2 regions of the Lysinibacillus sp. NPDC059133 genome follow, and region 2 is predicted to be linked to the other one. Evidence: predicted binding sites of a transcription regulator. Region 2 holds the regulator's gene; the other holds the start of a gene.

Region 1 (8,611 bases), on a different contig from region 2:
TGATTGTTAGTAACGTATTTGGTGCGATACGGTCACGTAATTTTTTAATTTCCGGAATTAGCTCCCAATGCGCATCTACTTGGCTCATTTCCTTTCTTGTACGTAAATGAATAGAAAGGTTCGCAATATCCTGTTGTAAAATATGCGTTAGCCACTCTACCCACTCATTTACATCATTATAGCCAAGTCGTGTTTTCACGCTAACAGGCAGTCCGCCCGCTTTTGCTGCTTGAATAAGCTCAGCTGCAACGTCTGGACGTAGAATAAGGCCGCTACCTTTCCCTCTCGATGCCACATTCGGGACAGGGCAGCCCATATTAATATCGATGCCTTTAAATCCTAGCTCTGCCAGACCAATACTCATTTGACGGAAATATTCAGGATTATCCCCCCAAATATGTGCCACCATCGGCTGTTCATCTTCTGTAAAAATCAAACGGCCACGCACACTTTTCATGCCCTCTGGATGACAATAGCTATCCGAGTTTGTAAACTCTGTGAAAAATACGTCCGGTCGACCAGCTTCACTTACTACGTGACGAAAAACAACATCTGTCACATCTTCCATTGGTGCAAGTACAAAAAATGGTCGTGGTAAGTCACGCCAAAAATTATCTATCATGTCAAACTCAAATCCTCTCACTATCGATACATCTTCAAACTCTTGGTCAAACAATATAAAGCCAAATGTTCCGCTTCTTTTACACTTATATCATGCTCGAACTGATTATCAAACACAAATACATTTATAATTTGTGAAAATCGACAATGTTTATTTTAACGAAAATCGGTCCTGAATGGTATGTTTATAAACAAAAAGCAAATGGTATAGATTTTTGAACTGAACCCCAAATAGTGGACACTTTATTCCAAAAACATAAAAAAGCAATCCGAGATAACGGTTAATTTATCATAAAGTAATCGAATTATAACCCCTTTGAATCAAACCCACGTTCTTGAACTGCCTATTATAATGTTCTGATACCAATTATGAGGTGTATAATTTTTAATTTTCATCTATATCAAAAGTAACCTCTTCTATTCAAGCATATGATTCAACTAAAAACCCTTCCATGCTTACACAAAAAGGATGGAATATTCACTCCATCCTTTCAGAGTTCTATCATTTACTAATCAATCACCCGAGCAACATCCCTACCACAAGTCTTGCATTTCCCCTTCAATACAGGGGCATATTCTCCCTCTTGTATCGTGTACTTCACAATTGCTGTTACACCACAATTGCCACAAAATACGTTTTTTACGAGCATTTCTCTGATATCTTTCGGGATAGAGAGCCATTTTTTTGCTGCGTCCATTATGATCGCTCCTTTAGAGTTAGTTCCGTAACAACCTCCACATGCGTCGAATGCGGGAACATATCTACAGGTTGAATCTCCTGTGTTTGATAGCCCCCATCCTCCAAAATTCGAAGGTCACGTGCTAGTGTAGCTGGATTACAAGACACATAAACAACACGCTTTGGACGTTGCTCTAAAATCGTCTTTAGAAGCGCCTCATCGCAGCCTTTGCGTGGTGGGTCAACTACTAAAACATCCGCTTCTTTGCCTTCCTTATACCAACGTGGAATAACTTCCTCTGCTGGACCTGCCTCAAAATACGTATTAGTGAAACCATTTAATTCTGCATTGCGTTTTGCATCTTCAATCGCTTGCGGTACAATTTCAACACCCATAACAGCCTTTGCTTGTTGTGCAAGGAATAATGAAATTGTGCCTATACCACAGTAAGCATCAATAACTCGTTCATCACCTTGTAAGTCAGCGTAGTCTAATGCTTGTTTGTATAGGACTTCCGTTTGCTCAGGGTTTACTTGATAAAATGAACGGGCTGAAATTTCAAAGCGAACATCGCCAATTGTATCAATAATAACGTCCTCGCCCCATAGATTCACGGTTTCATCACCGAAAATAACGTTCGTTTTGTCGCTGTTAACGTTTTGCATAATGGATGTGACATTCGGGACAAGCTTCTGGATTGTCGCAACAGCGGCTTCTTTTTGCGGGAATTTCTTCTTTTTAGTTACGAGAACAACCATAACTTCACCAGTTGCTCGTGCCTTACGAATAACTACGTGGCGCAGCATTCCCTCATGCGATAGCTCGTTGTATGGTCGGACACCGATTGCCGCTAGTTCCTTTTTCAAACTTGCAAGAATAGCGTCCGCTTCCCCAGTCTGAATTAAGCAACGCTCCATATCCACAATGCTATGAGACTTCGTTTTGTAGAATCCAGCAATTGCTTGTCCTGCTTCATTTGAGGAGAAAGGTATTTGTGCTTTATTACGGTAATGCCAAGGCTCTTCCATACCCTTCACAGGTAGGACAGGCGCATCAATTTTACCAATGCGCTGCATGACATTACGCACCATGTTTTCTTTCCATTTTAACTGTCCTTCATAAGACAGGTGTTGTAATTGGCAGCCGCCACATTGCTTGAAATATTCACAAGGTGCATCTACACGATCTGGCGATGGCTTGAGAATTTCTGCAACCTTCGCGAAGCCGTAATTTTTTAACGTTTTTACAACATGTACTTCCGCCGTTTCATTAGGAAGTGCACCTTGGATAAATAATGGATAGCCATCGACCTTTGCGACGCCATTGCCATCATGTGTTAAATCTTCTATATAAACTGTTAGTCGGTCATTTTTTTTCACGGGTGCTGACATTCGTACATCCTCCATTTCAATCTCTTTATTGTAGCATGTTGTGGCGGATGAAAAAAGAACAAGGCTTCATATTAACGGCTCAGATGTATTGAGAAAGTGAGATCAGCTCTGGCCACCAACTGATTGGGTATGCCGAAAATGTAATCCGCTCTCTCCCCAAACTGCTCGGGTAAGGCAAGAATATGATCAGCTCTCCTCAAACGGATCGCCTTTACACGATTAGAAAAAAGAGCCGCTATTCGCGACTCTTCTCCTCTTTCCTTACTGTATGGTAATCTCTAGGTGCCCACCAGAAAGCTGCGACTACACCTAGGATGACGACTATAAATGGTGCATAAAAAATCAAAAAACTTGCCATAGTTGTATCCCTCCTATGCGTGATTGTCTTCTTTTCCTGTCACATATTTTTTGTTGAAGAGGAATAATTTCAACAACAAGAACAGTGATGGAATCAGTAGACACAGTCCTAAAATAAACGCAATGACGAGTGCAATCGCCATTTGTGTACTTGTAAAGCTATCGTAAATTGTTAAATACGGATACAGTAAATATGGATATTGAGCGATTCCGTATGCGAAGAATGCCACTGCAAATTGGGCAATCAATAAACTAACCGCAAGACCATAATTTTTCCTCATCCATATCAATATTACAGTAACAATAAATAACACGGCTGAAATGGCAAACATCCACCATAAATTAACCATGTTATTGTAACTTTCAGGGTTGATAAATTTCATTTCGTACATAATGCCGAGCGCACTCACCATTAATGGTATCGCCCAAGCAAGTGCGTATCTTCTCATTAAATTTGTGGCTTCTCGATCCTTTGCTTTATGAGCATACCAAGTTAAAAACACGGCTGAAATATAAAGTACAGCTGCAATGCTCAACACGACAATACTCCAAGCAAATGGGCTCGTATACAATGTCCAATAGTTTAGGACAGGTTGCCCATCAACAATATCAACATAGCCACCAGCAGCAATCGCGAATACAACAGAGAGTGAGGCTGGAATGAGTAAGCCTGCTACACCATACGTCAACGTGTAACCGATATGCCCACGTGCACCATATGATTCAAACGCATAGTAGGAGCCTCGTATTGCAAGGAGCACTAGTGAAATACTTACTGGGACAAGTAAAATCGTTCCATAATAGAAAGCTGTTTGTGGGAAAAATCCAACAATCCCCACAAAGAAGAATACTAAAAAGACATTGGTTACTTCCCAAACAGGTGATAAATAACGCTTAATAATATTCGTTAAAATGTGATTTTTTCCGATGAGTAGACTGTAGGCATTAAAAAAGCCTGCACCAAAATCGATTGAAGCTACAATGACATAACCAAATAGGAAAATCCATAACACTGAAATACCTAAAATCTCTAATGTCATAAGATGTCACCGCCTTTATCAGCATGGCGATCTTCTATTTCTCGCTCAATTGGATTCTTTTTGAACATACGAATTAAAACCACCATACTGCCTACTGCTAATACGGCATATACGCCGGTAAACAATAGCATCATTAAATCCACATGGTCACTCGTTGTGGCCCCTTCTGGTGTTCGCATTAATCCATATAAGATCCAAGGCTGTCGTCCCACTTCGGCAAGCCACCATCCTGCTTCAATTGCAATAATGGAAAGTGGTCCACCTGCAACAACAATCCATCTAAACCAACGTCTATGAATAAACTGCCAATCACGTGCTTTCCCGGTTACGTAAAGCAGTGAAACGAATGCCATGAACATGCCAATCATCACCATGAGATCAAAGAGGTAATGAATATACAGCGGTGGTCGATCTTCTTTAGCAAATTGATCTAAGCCAATTACCTCTGCATTTGGATTATTATGTGCTAAAACACTCAAAGCATAAGGTACTTTAATAGCATATTTTACTTCTTCATCATTTAATACACCAAATAGGATAAGAGAAGCTTTATCTCCCGTTTCAAAATGCCACTCAGCTGCAGCTAGTTTTTCTGGCTGATATTCTGCTAAATATTTACCTGAAAAGTCTCCAATAATCGCTGATGCAATGGAGAAAATGAGACCAATCTTCATAAGTAGGTATAAGGATTTTTTATGGTATACATGCTTAGAACCTCTAAGTAGACGGTATCCTGCAATAGATGCTAACACAAATGCGGACGTCATGTAGGCTGTAACGAGAACATGCGCTACCTTTGTCGGCATCGCTGGATTAAACATGGCTAAAAAAGGTTGAATATTCACAAGCTGGCCGTCCACAATGTCAAATCCTTGTGGCGCATTCATAAACGCATTGACAATTGTTATAAACACAGCTGACATTGATGCACCGACAGCAACCGGAATTAATAGTAGCATATGCTTTTTCTGACTATCGAAGCGATCCCAAGTATATAAGTAGATGCCTAGGAAGATGGCTTCAAAGAAAAATGCAAACGTTTCCATAAAAAGTGGTAATGCAATTGTTTGGCCGGCAAGCTGCATAAAATTCGGCCATAGTAAAGACAACTGTAAGCCAATTGCTGTCCCTGTTACAACTCCGACTGCAACTGTAATGACAAAACCTCGTGCCCAACGTCTTGCCATTAAAATATAGTGCTCATCGTTCTTTTTATACCCAGTCCATTGCGCAATCATAATCATTAATGGGACACCCACACCAATCGTTGCATAAATAATATGGAACGATAAGGTTAGCTCCGTTAATGCTCTACTCCAAAAGACTGCTGATTCATTCACCATTTCATTGCCCCCCTAACCTCCAAATATTCTTCCAAGTATGGAAAGTAGCATGATAATTCCAACACCAAAGCTTAGCCAAATGAGCTTTCTTTCCTGTGACTTATACAAAGGCAACACTTCCTTTCCCTTATCTCTACCCCCATTTTCCACTATTGCAACGAAAAAAACCTTTATAATGGACCGGAATTTCGGCCTATTATAAAGGTTTCAAATTTTGTTCAAGTAATATACGCACATTTGCCAAACATTTTTCTTAATTCATTCACAATACCAATTAAAGGAATGTAATATTCATATATATGGTGTTTAAACCATTAATATCCCAGAAATTCAATTGAGCAAGCTCTAACAAGGCTCTCTCCTAAATTGAAGAGAGCCTTGTTTTAATGTTCGTTATATACGGTCTTCTTCACGAATATCTGCTAGTGGAGCAAAAATTTCAATATGGCGCTTTAAGTTTTCAAATGTTGCAGGCGCGTCCCCACCATATTCACCATCCAAGTTTAAATGAATTTCATCTTCAGTAGATACTTTGACGACACTTGCCTTTTTATAAATTACACGATCATCATTCAAATGCTCGCCCCTTAAAGCCATCGCAGCAAGCTGAATAAATTCAGGCAGGCTTACTTTTTTCAATACTAATAGCGTAAAGTAGCCATCATTAATACTTGCGTCAGGTGCAAGCTTTTCAAAGCCACCTACTGAATTTGTTAAGCCACATAAAAACATCATGGCATCTCCATCAAACACTTCACCATCATATTCGATACGCATGTGGGAAGCTTTGATTGATGGAATCATTTCTACTGCTTTTAAGTAATAAGCAAGCTGTCCTAGCATTGTTTTCATTTTACTTGGCACTTCATACGTTAACTCTGTAATACGCCCACCAGCGGCAATATTGATGAAATAGCGTTCCCCATTTAATAAACCAACATCAACCGGCAACGATTCACCTTTAATAATAATGTCAACTGCAGCTTCAATATTTCGAGGAATCTGCACAGCACGAGCAAAGTCATTTGTTGTGCCCATCGGAATTAGACCCACTTTCGGTCGGTTCTCAAATAGACTGACACCTGAAACAACTTCATTTAATGTGCCATCTCCACCAACTGCAATGATTATATCAAAGCCACGTTCTACTGCATTTTTTGCAGCAATGGTTGCATCGCCTTCACAAGTTGTTGCGTGACATGATGTCTCATAGCCTGCTACCTCTAATTTTGCCAATACTTCTGGTAGATGCTTTTTAAACACTTCACGCCCAGATGTAGGATTATAAATGATTCTTGCTCGTTTCATAACATACCTTCTCGCTTCATAAGATTCTATTTCTTTCAACGAAATTCTACTTTTAAATGTTGCATTGAACTTCTAAAGCAAGGCATGTCCTCATTCTCCTGACATGCGCTTGTGATTTACAATTATTGCAATGCAGCAGTTACTTGCTTTTTAAAATCCTCGTAAACAAATGTCCAATATGATTTATTCGTTATATTCTCTTCACGAATTTCTGCATATAGCGCTTTTTGTGCATTTTCAAATGCTGGATCTTCTTTATCAGGTAAAGTAGCTCGTTTACTTACTACTAGTTCCTGTAATTCTGGTGCACGTGGTCCCCATTTTCCAACAACCTGTCCAGCTTCATCTAATAAAATATAAACCGGAATTGCACGGCCACCATTTGTTAAATAACGATCAATCAAATCTGTATCAGCATCGCGTAGTACTGCGCGCATGTCTAATCCTGCTGCCTCTGCAACTCGGCGAATGATTGGATTGTTTAACATTGCGTCCCCGCACCAGTCCTCAGTAATTGTTAAAATTTTTGATTGCTTGTTCTTCAGTAGTTCGATAAAGCCATCGTTTAATGGCACTTCGAAGCCATCATAAATACGGAAGCTGTCCTCTTTTAACGTCGTCATTTTATCCATATATTGTTGAATTGAAATCGCATCATTGAAATATTGTTGTTCAGTTTTCATTGATAGACCTCCCAAAAGTTTTATCATGTTCTATTCTATATTTTGCTATGAATACTCCTTTTAGACAACTATAAAGTGCTAATTTGGTATTTTTTAGTCATATTAAGTTGATTTTCCGTTCCGATTGGGCGCTTTGTAGCTGCCGCTTCGCTTTCGCACAGAGCAAAGCTTCCTGGGGGCGTCCGATGAGCCGCTTGGGCCAACACGAAGTTGGTCACGAAGGCGTTATCACAGGACGTGATGCTTTTAGCCTTCGTTCCTTTATATCGCTGATCCCCACGGAGTCGCCCAGTCTCCACTCCAATCAACTTATCCACATAACATATGTTTTAACATAAATTATCCCCGATTAAATGCCCTAAAGATTCTTAGTATGTATTAATTTTTTAAAATAAAAAGCCAAGAAAACAAATTTGCTCTCTTGGCCCTCTATTGCAATTGCAATTAACGTTTTGCAATTTCTTGTTGTAATAATTTATTGACCATTGGTGGGTTCGCTTGACCTTTAGTAGCTTTCATAATTTGACCAACTAAGAAGCCGATAGCGCGATCCTTACCGTTTTTGAAGTCTTCGATTGATTGTGCATTGTTGTCTAGAACTTCTGTAACGATAGCAAGTAATGCACCTTCATCAGAAATTTGAACTAAACCTTTTGCTTTAACGATTTCTCCTGCAGAACCGCCTTTTTCTACTAATTCAGCAAATACTTTTTTACCGATTTTAGAAGAAATTGTACCGTCAGTGATTAATTTCACCATTTCTGCAAGGTTTTCTGGTGTTAATGCAGTATCTTTAAGGTCTTTTTGTTCTGCGTTTAGATAGGCAGAAACATCACCCATAAGCCAGTTTGCTGAAAGCTTTGCATCCGCATCTTTAGCTACCATTGCCTCGAAGAAGTCTGAGATTTCTTTTGAAATAACAAGAACTCCTGCATCATATGGTGTTAAGCCTAATTCTTCAACATAGCGTTTTTTACGAGCATCTGGTAGCTCTGGAATTTCTGATTTCACTCGTTCTAACCATTCATCATCGATTGATAGACGAACTAAGTCTGGCTCTGGGAAGTAACGATAATCGTCTGTTCCTTCTTTCACACGCATAAGAATTGTTTTACCTGTTTTTTCATCGAAACGACGAGTTTCTTGATCAATTACCCCACCTGAAAGAAGGACATCAGCTTGGCGTAA
Region 2 (8,611 bases):
GCATTGAATGTACCACGAAGTTTGTTCACTACAAGTGTTGCAAGCGCTTCACCTTCAACATCTTCAGCGATGATTAACAGTGGACGACCTTGTTGTACCACTTGTTCTAATAACGGTAATACTTCTTGGATGTTTGTAATTTTTTTATCAGTAATTAAAATGTATGGGTTATCTAATACAGCTTCCATTTTATCTGTATCTGTTACCATGTAGTGTGATGCATAACCACGGTCGAATTGCATACCTTCAACTACATCAAGCTCAGTCGTGAAGCCTTTAGATTCTTCAATTGTAATAACACCATCGTTACCCACACGTTCCATTGCTTCTGCAATTAATTGACCTACTTCATCATCTGCAGCAGAGATAGCCGCAACCTGTGCGATTTCCTCTTTGTTGCTTACTGGGCGAGAAATAGCGTGTAATTCTGTAAGGGCTGCTACAACTGCTTTGTCGATCCCTTTACGAATGCCTACAGGATTTGCACCAGCTGTTACGTTTTTCAAGCCTTCACGAATAATTGCTTGAGCTAATACTGTTGCAGTTGTTGTACCGTCACCAGCGATTTCGTTTGTTTTAGAAGCAACTTCTGCTACTAATTTCGCACCCATGTTTTCGTATGGATTTTCTAGCTCGATTTCTTTTGCAATTGTTACACCATCATTTGTAATAAGTGGTGAACCGAATTTTTTTTCTAAAACTACGTTACGACCTTTTGGCCCTAGAGTAATTTTTACTGCGTTTGCTAATTTATCTACACCTTGTAGCATTAATGAACGAGCTTCTTCTGAGAATTTAATATCTTTTGCCATTTGAATTTACCCTCCTGAAATGGAATATTCGTTAAGCTTCATCAATATATTTATAGAAATTTCGCCATACTGTCATTGTCACTAATTCATTTAATTAACTGTGACAATCACTAAAGGCATTCACTTTAATAAACTAAAAAAATATGAACCTATTCAATAATTGCGAGAATATCGCTTTCACGTAAAATTAGGTATTCATTACCTTCATATTTAACTTCTGTACCAGAGTATTTAGAGAAAATAATGCGGTCGTCTACTTTAACGTCAAGTTCTACACGTTGTCCGGTCTCTAATATACGACCTGTCCCAACTGCTACAACTTTACCTTCTTGTGGCTTTTCTTTTGCAGAGTCTGGCAGCACAATACCGAATGCAGATTTTTCTTCTACCTCGATTAGTTCGATAACAATACGATCTCCTAGTGGTCTTAACAAGTGAAACAACCTCCTATTAATTAAATATAAGTTTAAGTTCATTAGCACTCTACCTATCCGAGTGCTAACTCAATTATTATGATAATCAATCAAACTTTTTTTTGCAAGTCAGAACTTCGAAAAATTTTGTTTTCTTTCCATATTCCTCTACAATAGAAAGGTAGCATATTGAATGGAAAGGATTTTGACTGTGACCAATTCTCAAAAAATAAATAAACATAAAAAAACAGCCCTTTATGTTTTACTGATCTATATCCTCATGCAACTATCAGGTAGATGGCTGGCAAAACCGTTTCACAAGCTTGTTATGAGTACAACAGGTTTACCTAGTGAGCAAGCTGCTCCACTTACGCAAGGCTGGTATATCGCACTTAGCTTTGCCATTGCGTTAATTGTAAGCTTAATCATAACATCTCGCGATAAAACATTTTGGGATATTTATCAAGGAAAGAAAGAAACGATACCGCTATCAATTATGTGGGGAATTATTGGTTTCTTCTTAGTTTTCATTGGCCAAATGATTGGTGCAGCTATCGAAATGGCTATATTCGGCATCCAAGGAGGATCGCAAAACACAGCTGATATTGTAGATATTGCAAAAGGTGCTCCTATTGCGATATTAGCGATTGTCGTATTTGGGCCAATATTAGAAGAGTTCGTCTTCCGCCGTGTGATTTTTGGATCGCTTGTCCAAACAACTAATTTCTGGGTAGCCGCTATAGTAAGCGCCATTTTCTTTGCACTTATTCATAACGACTTCACACATATCTTACTTTATACAATTTGTGGATTGATTTTTGCCTTCTTATATCACAAAACGAAACGCATTTGGACGTCTATTATCGCTCACGTCATGCTGAATGGTTTTGTGACACTTGTACAAGTGTATGCAGAACCATTGCAAAAGTTTCTTCAAGAACTAGAAAAAATGCAATAAAAATCAGTGGGAGTTTTTCTTCCCACTGATTTTTAGTTAAAGTTAAGCTGACGAAAAAGCTCGATGCTATTAATTAGCATCGAGCTTCTATTATTATTGATTCAATTCTTCGATTTGACGTCTCTGCTGTTCAAGCGCATCTTCAATCTGGCGTTTTTGCTCAGCTTCTTGTTCTTCCTTCATCCGCATTTCCTCTGATTTTAAGTATTTCTTATAGCCAATACGAGAAATCATAATGCTAATTTCATAAAGAACAAACAACGGTACTGAAACCATTAAGTGCGAAGCTAATTCAGGCGGTGCGATTAAAGCAGCACATACAAATAAACCAAAGTATGAGTACTTACGAATACGAATTAGTAACTCAGGAGATAAAATCCCAATACGCGAAAAGAACAGGACTACAATCGGTAATTGGAATAGGAAACCAAACGGAATTGTAAGCTTAAATAAAAACGTAAAATATTCATGTATGCCAATCGTTTGCTGAATTTCCAATTCATTTGATAAATTCATCATAAACTTTATGACATAAGGGAATAGTAAAAAATATGAAAAGGACAACCCTGCTAAAAATAATAAAAATGAATACGGTATATAGCTTAAAGTTGCTTTTCGTTCTACGTCCCTTAATCCTGGACTAATAAAAGCCCACAATTGGTACATCAATACCGGCGAAGATAGAATAAATGCTATTAAAAAAACGACTTGGATATAAATTGCAAGTGGTGTTACTACATCAAATGCATGAAGTGTTATATTGTAAGACTCTCCAGTAATTTGAAGGTATTTAACAAGCGGCTTTGCCACAAAGAAGCCGCCAGCCATAGCGAGAACAAAGAAAACGGCAACAATGAAAAGCCGTTTTCTTAATTCTTCTATATGTTCAATGACAGTTAGATCTTTTGGATTCATTCCTCAAACATCCTAACTTACTTATCTAATTCTTTCTTTTTCTTGTCATCATCATCATCGTCGGCTAAACCTTTAGTAGCATTTTTAAATTCACGTAATGTTGAACCAAATGCTTTACCAAGCTCTGGTAACTTCTTAGGACCAAAAATTAGTAATGCGACAATTCCGATAATAATGAGGCTCATAGGACCTATCCCACCCATTAAAGCCACCTCCTCTTTATATCCATCATTTTAACGCATAATTCGCCATTTTGCTAACTAATTATATGTGAAAGTTTTTAGTCACTCTCACATTTTACTTCATATTTATTTTACAGAAACTGTGAGAGCTATACTATCAATTATGCCTCGGCATAATTGCGTCCGGAATCGGCTTTGTGCTTAGGCCTGCAGATGTTTTTTGCGCGAAAGCGTAGCGGCAGCGGCACCGACGCAGGTCAGTTAGCCGTTATCACATGAATGCGATGATTTTAGGCTAACATCCTTTATTAACTCCTTTCCGATTTCCGTGACATCCGCCGGAGGCTTTAGGCCAGCACGATGCTGGTCACTCAGGCGTTTTCACAGGATGTGAAGTTCTTAGCCTGAGTTCCTCTATTTCAGCGGGTGTTTCGACACCCGCTGAAAGAAGTTAAATTATGTACAATTATCACTATTCCTGATTACGAATTAAATAAATGAGTGCCTGCAATTCTACCGACAAATCAATTGTTAAAAGTTGCATTTTATCTGGTACAGTAATACGCTCTGGCGTAAAGTTCAAAATTCCTTTTGCGTTCATCGCTGCTAATCTATCAGCCATTTTCTGTGCAGAGCGTGGTGAAACAGTTAAAATTGCAAGCTCCGCTCCATATTCTGCATACTTCTCTTCCAATAAGTCAGGGTGAAAAACAGGAATATTGCTAATCATTTTCCCTTCTTTTGGGGCCTTTGAATCAAATGCCACAACGATGTGAGTATTATGATTTTTTTGGAAATTGTATTTTAATAAAGCACTACCTAAATTCCCTACACCAATTAACGCTACTTTTGTCGCTTCATGTTGATCGAGCGTTTGGCTAAAAAACTGTAAGAGATGCTGCACATCATAGCCATATCCCTTTTTCCCAAGAGCACCAAAATAAGAAAAATCTCGGCGAATAGTTGCAGAATCAATTTTCATCGCTTCACTTAGTTCCTTCGAAGAAATGCGTTCCATGCCTTCCTGTGCAAAGTTTTGGATAAAACGATAGTAAAGAGGAAGTCTTTTCGTAGTGGCTTGCGGAATTTTTAATTCTTGTTTCAAACTTTTTCCTCCTTAAAATGTATCAAGCTCTATTTATGATACATGCTTTATATTTCTAAGTTTATAATATTTCACTGGAGGATTTTCCTTTAGTTAATAGCGCTTTTACACCACTAAATAAAGGGAAATCGTTTCAATCTTACATGACAGCTTGGAATAAGTAAAGCATCGACATTGCAAGCCAATCGCTCATCCATTACACTAAGGAAGAATTGAGGTGTCAAGAATGATTGTTTTACAGGTCAATCAACTATATAAATCCTTCCTTGCAGATGAAATTTTAAGTGGCGTAAAATTAGAAGTTCAACATCGCGACCGCGTTGCATTAGTAGGTCGTAACGGTGCTGGCAAATCCACTTTACTTAAAATAATTGCTGGTCAAATGTCATATGACTCTGGCGATATTATTATCCCGAAAGGTATACAAATTGGATACCTAGAGCAACATGCTGGTTTAAACTCAACATTTTCGATTTGGGATGAAATGATGACAATTTTTGAGCCACTTATCGCCCAAGAACAAACACTACGATCATTAGAACAACAAATGGCCGACCCAGTTGTTTATGAAAATCCTACTTTATATGCAAAAATAATGTCTGAATACGATCATTTACAGCATACTTTTAAGGATGCGGGTGGCTATCAATATGAATCTGATACACGTTCTGTGCTTCATGGCATGCAGTTTTACCCTGAGGATTACCAAAAGTCAATTAGCTCACTGTCAGGTGGACAACGTACTCGGTTAGCACTTGCTAAGCTTCTTTTAAGTAAACCTGACCTATTAATCCTTGATGAACCTACTAACCATTTAGATATTGAAACCCTCTCTTGGTTGGAATCATATTTAAAGGGCTATGAAGGGGCTATTCTAATTGTTTCCCATGACCGCTACTTCTTAGACCAGGTTGTTTCCATTGTCTACGAAGTATCTCGTCATCGTGTCACAAAATATACAGGCAATTATAGTGCCTATTTAGATGAAAAAGCGAAAAATTATGAGCGTGATTTGAAGCTTTATGAGCGACAGCAAGATGAAAAGGCCAAGCTTGAGGAATTTATTCAAAAAAATATTGCTCGTGCTTCTACTACTAAAATGGCACAAAGTCGTCGTAAAATGCTCGAACGAACAGAATGGATGGACTCTCCTGAAGGTGATGAAAAGTCTGCAAGCTTCGGTTTTACAATTGAACGTCAAAGTGGTAACGATGTATTATCTATCGATGACTTAACGATAGGTTATGATGATAAGAAAATATCAAACGGCATCACGCTACGCACTTTCCGAGAAGATCGCATTGCACTTGTTGGACCAAATGGTGTTGGTAAATCAACTTTATTAAAAACCATTGTCAAAGATTTGCTACCACTCTCTGGAGAGATTCGCCATGGTACAAATGTTCAAATTAGTTATTATGATCAAGAACAGGCAAAACTATCGAGTAATAAAAGTGTTCTAAAAGAGCTATGGGATGAATGGCCTTTAATGAATGAAAAAGATATCCGCACAGTGCTAGGCCGTTTCTTATTCAGTGGAGTTGATGTAGATAAAATCGTGTCGTCTTTATCTGGTGGAGAAAAGGCTAGACTTGCATTAGCTAAGTTAATGATGCAAAAGGCAAATTTCTTAATTCTCGATGAGCCTACCAATCACTTAGACTTAGATAGTAAAGAGATACTGGAAAACGCACTGATCGATTATCCTGGAACGCTCTTATTCGTATCGCATGACCGATATTTCATCAATCGAATCGCTACTAAAGTAATCGAACTGTCTGGTGATGGTTCCTTTGAGTACTTAGGTGACTATGATTATTATCTTGAGAAGAAACAAGAGCTACTAGAAATTGCCCAAATGAAGGCTGCTGCTCAACTGCAAGTACAAGCTGACGTATCTGAGAAGATCTCTACCTCTAAAATTGATAAAGAGGCTAAAAAACGAGAACGTCAAATTAGACGCGCGCTTGAGGAACTAGAAGGGAAAATGCAGCAAGTAAATCTTGAAATAGCTCGCTTAGAGGAAGCTCTTTGCGATCCTGAGATTTTCACAGACCACGAAAAAATTTCACAGCTCCAGGATGAATTATCCACTTCTAAGGAACAGTACGAGTTGTTTGAAATGGAATGGCTGGAGCTAAGTGAAGAACTTGAAAATATTACTTTATAACATCCCCTACCGAGCTTCTTTCTTTTGCCAATTTTAAGGTAGGCGTCTTGTAAAGCCATGTGCCGTGTCACATGGCTTTTTACTTTACTCGCCTTAATTTCTCATATATATTGGTCAAGTGCTATTTTTCGACAAAAAATGCCCACAACTTTATACACACTATAAATCTAGTAATACCAACATATCAACAGACTTTTCCACATTGTCCACAATTCAAAAATATTTTATTCACATCATTCTGTGCAAAACAGGCTACTATATATTGAATAATCACAAGTTATACACAAGTTATCAACACTTTGTGCATAAGTACGGATGTTCGCTCTTTAATTTCCGTCCTGCCTGTGGATAATTTTCTGAAAAATTTGTCAACTAATTAGATTTAAATCTTCTTATATACACTGTTTTCTCAACAATTTTTTCATAAAAGCAAAAAAGAGGTATTTTAGAATCCAATCTAAAATGCCTCTTTTTCTATAATCAATTATGCCTCAGTATAATTGCGTCCAGAATCGGCTTTGTGCTTAGGCCTGCAGATGTTTTTTGTGCGAAAGCGCAGTGCTAACGTAGCGCCAGCAACAGATGTTTTTTGCGCGAAAGCGTAGTGCTAACGCAGCGGCAGCAACGTGTTTTGTCTGTGCGAAAGCGAAGCGACAGCAAAAGGGTTTTATCTGCGCGAAAGCAAAGCGTCAGCGGCAACAGCACGAAGTTGGTCACTCAGTCGTTGCCACAGGACGTGGCGTTCTTAGACTGAGTTCCTCTATTTTAGCGGGTGTTTGGACACCCGCTGAAATAAGTTACACCCAGGATTTTAACTCCATTCCAGGGCGACCATTCATTGATAAATTACCACGATTACCTGCTTCAAACATTGGTGTTGCTGCTGCCCCTATCATAGCGGCATTATCTGTACACAGCTTTAATGGTGGTACATACAACGGAATACCTTCTTCCACAAATACAGACTCAAGTGATGTACGTAAACCTTTATTTGCCGCTACACCTCCAGCTGCAATAACCTGTTTCACTTTATATTCACGTGCTGCCCGTAATGTTTTTGCTGTTAGCACTTCAACTACGCTATCCTGAAATCCTTTGGCAACGGCAGTCGGAGAAATCTCTTCTCCACGCTGATCCATATTATGCTTATAATTAATAACTGCTGATTTCAAGCCGCTAAAGCTAAAATCATAAGAACCTTCCTCTAACCACACTCTTGGGAAGGATACAGCCTCATCTCCCTCATGTGCTAATTGATCAATTCGCGGGCCGCCAGGATACGGTAAACCTAAAACACGTGCAACCTTATCATAAGCTTCACCAGCTGCATCATCTCTCGTCTCACCAATGACTTCAAAAGAGCCATGTTCTTTCATATAAACTAGCTCTGTATGGCCACCTGATACAACTAGCGCTAATAATGGGAATTCCATCGGCTGCACTAGTGCATTAGCATATATATGTCCAGCTATATGATGCACACCGATCATCGGTAAATCATTGGCAAATGCAAAGGCCTTCGCGGCATTAATCCCAATTAACAATGCACCTACAAGACCAGGGCCTTCAGTAACTGCCACAGCATCTAAATCCGTTGGCTTCATATTTGCCTGTGCTAATGCTTCTTCTATGACCACTGTAATTTGCTCAACATGATGACGAGATGCAATTTCAGGTACAACCCCACCAAATCGTTTATGACTTTCTATTTGAGATGCAACCACATTTGAAACAATTTCAGAGCCATTTCGAATAATCGCTGCTGCTGTTTCATCACAGCTTGATTCTATTGCTAATATAATTCGATCTTCCATCATAAATTCACCCACATGACAAGGGCATCCTCCCCGTTATCTGTATAATAGCCTTTTCGTATGCCACCGTCTTGGAAATCAAGCTTTCGATAAAGATTTTGAGCAACTGTATTTGTTACTCGTACTTCTAAACTCATGACTTCCATACTATGGTCTTTAGCAATACGTATTGCCTCTCGCATTAATCCTTCACCAATTCCGCGACCGCGAGCAGCCTCTATAACGGCTACGTTCGTAATTTG

Evidence for each region. Region 2 encodes Rex, which represses fermentation and respiration genes when NADH is low (regulators of the CRP and FNR family bind a similar motif). Its sites were predicted from a motif close to TTGTGAAATATTTCACAA; they were not measured.
Region 1: ACFXN8_RS15890 (cytochrome ubiquinol oxidase subunit I) is a predicted target of Rex. The motif match lies at 5,683-5,700, and genes of this name have one in related genera.

The regions. Positions count from the first base shown of each region.
Region 1 is NZ_JBHZDH010000030.1:30,978-39,588, reverse strand. It holds gene ACFXN8_RS15915 (tRNA dihydrouridine synthase) at 1-622, opposite strand, end outside; gene ACFXN8_RS15910 (hypothetical protein) at 1,131-1,319, opposite strand; gene rlmD (23S rRNA (uracil(1939)-C(5))-methyltransferase RlmD) at 1,319-2,692, opposite strand; gene cydS (cytochrome bd oxidase small subunit CydS family protein) at 2,928-3,050, opposite strand; gene ACFXN8_RS15895 (cytochrome d ubiquinol oxidase subunit II) at 3,064-4,089, opposite strand; gene ACFXN8_RS15890 (cytochrome ubiquinol oxidase subunit I) at 4,086-5,432, opposite strand; gene ACFXN8_RS15885 (diacylglycerol kinase) at 5,826-6,740, opposite strand; gene ACFXN8_RS15880 (thioredoxin family protein) at 6,863-7,423, opposite strand; gene gatB (Asp-tRNA(Asn)/Glu-tRNA(Gln) amidotransferase subunit GatB) at 7,868-8,611, opposite strand, start outside.
Region 2 is NZ_JBHZDH010000031.1:45,471-54,081, forward strand. It holds gene groL (chaperonin GroEL) at 1-812, opposite strand, end outside; gene groES (co-chaperone GroES) at 962-1,246, opposite strand; gene ACFXN8_RS16235 (CPBP family intramembrane glutamic endopeptidase) at 1,419-2,183, shown strand; gene tatC (twin-arginine translocase subunit TatC) at 2,277-3,098, opposite strand; gene ACFXN8_RS16245 (twin-arginine translocase TatA/TatE family subunit) at 3,116-3,301, opposite strand; gene ACFXN8_RS16250 (redox-sensing transcriptional repressor Rex) at 3,753-4,385, opposite strand; gene ACFXN8_RS16255 (ABC transporter ATP-binding protein) at 4,612-6,555, shown strand; gene tsaD (tRNA (adenosine(37)-N6)-threonylcarbamoyltransferase complex transferase subunit TsaD) at 7,353-8,372, opposite strand; gene rimI (ribosomal protein S18-alanine N-acetyltransferase) at 8,369-8,611, opposite strand, start outside.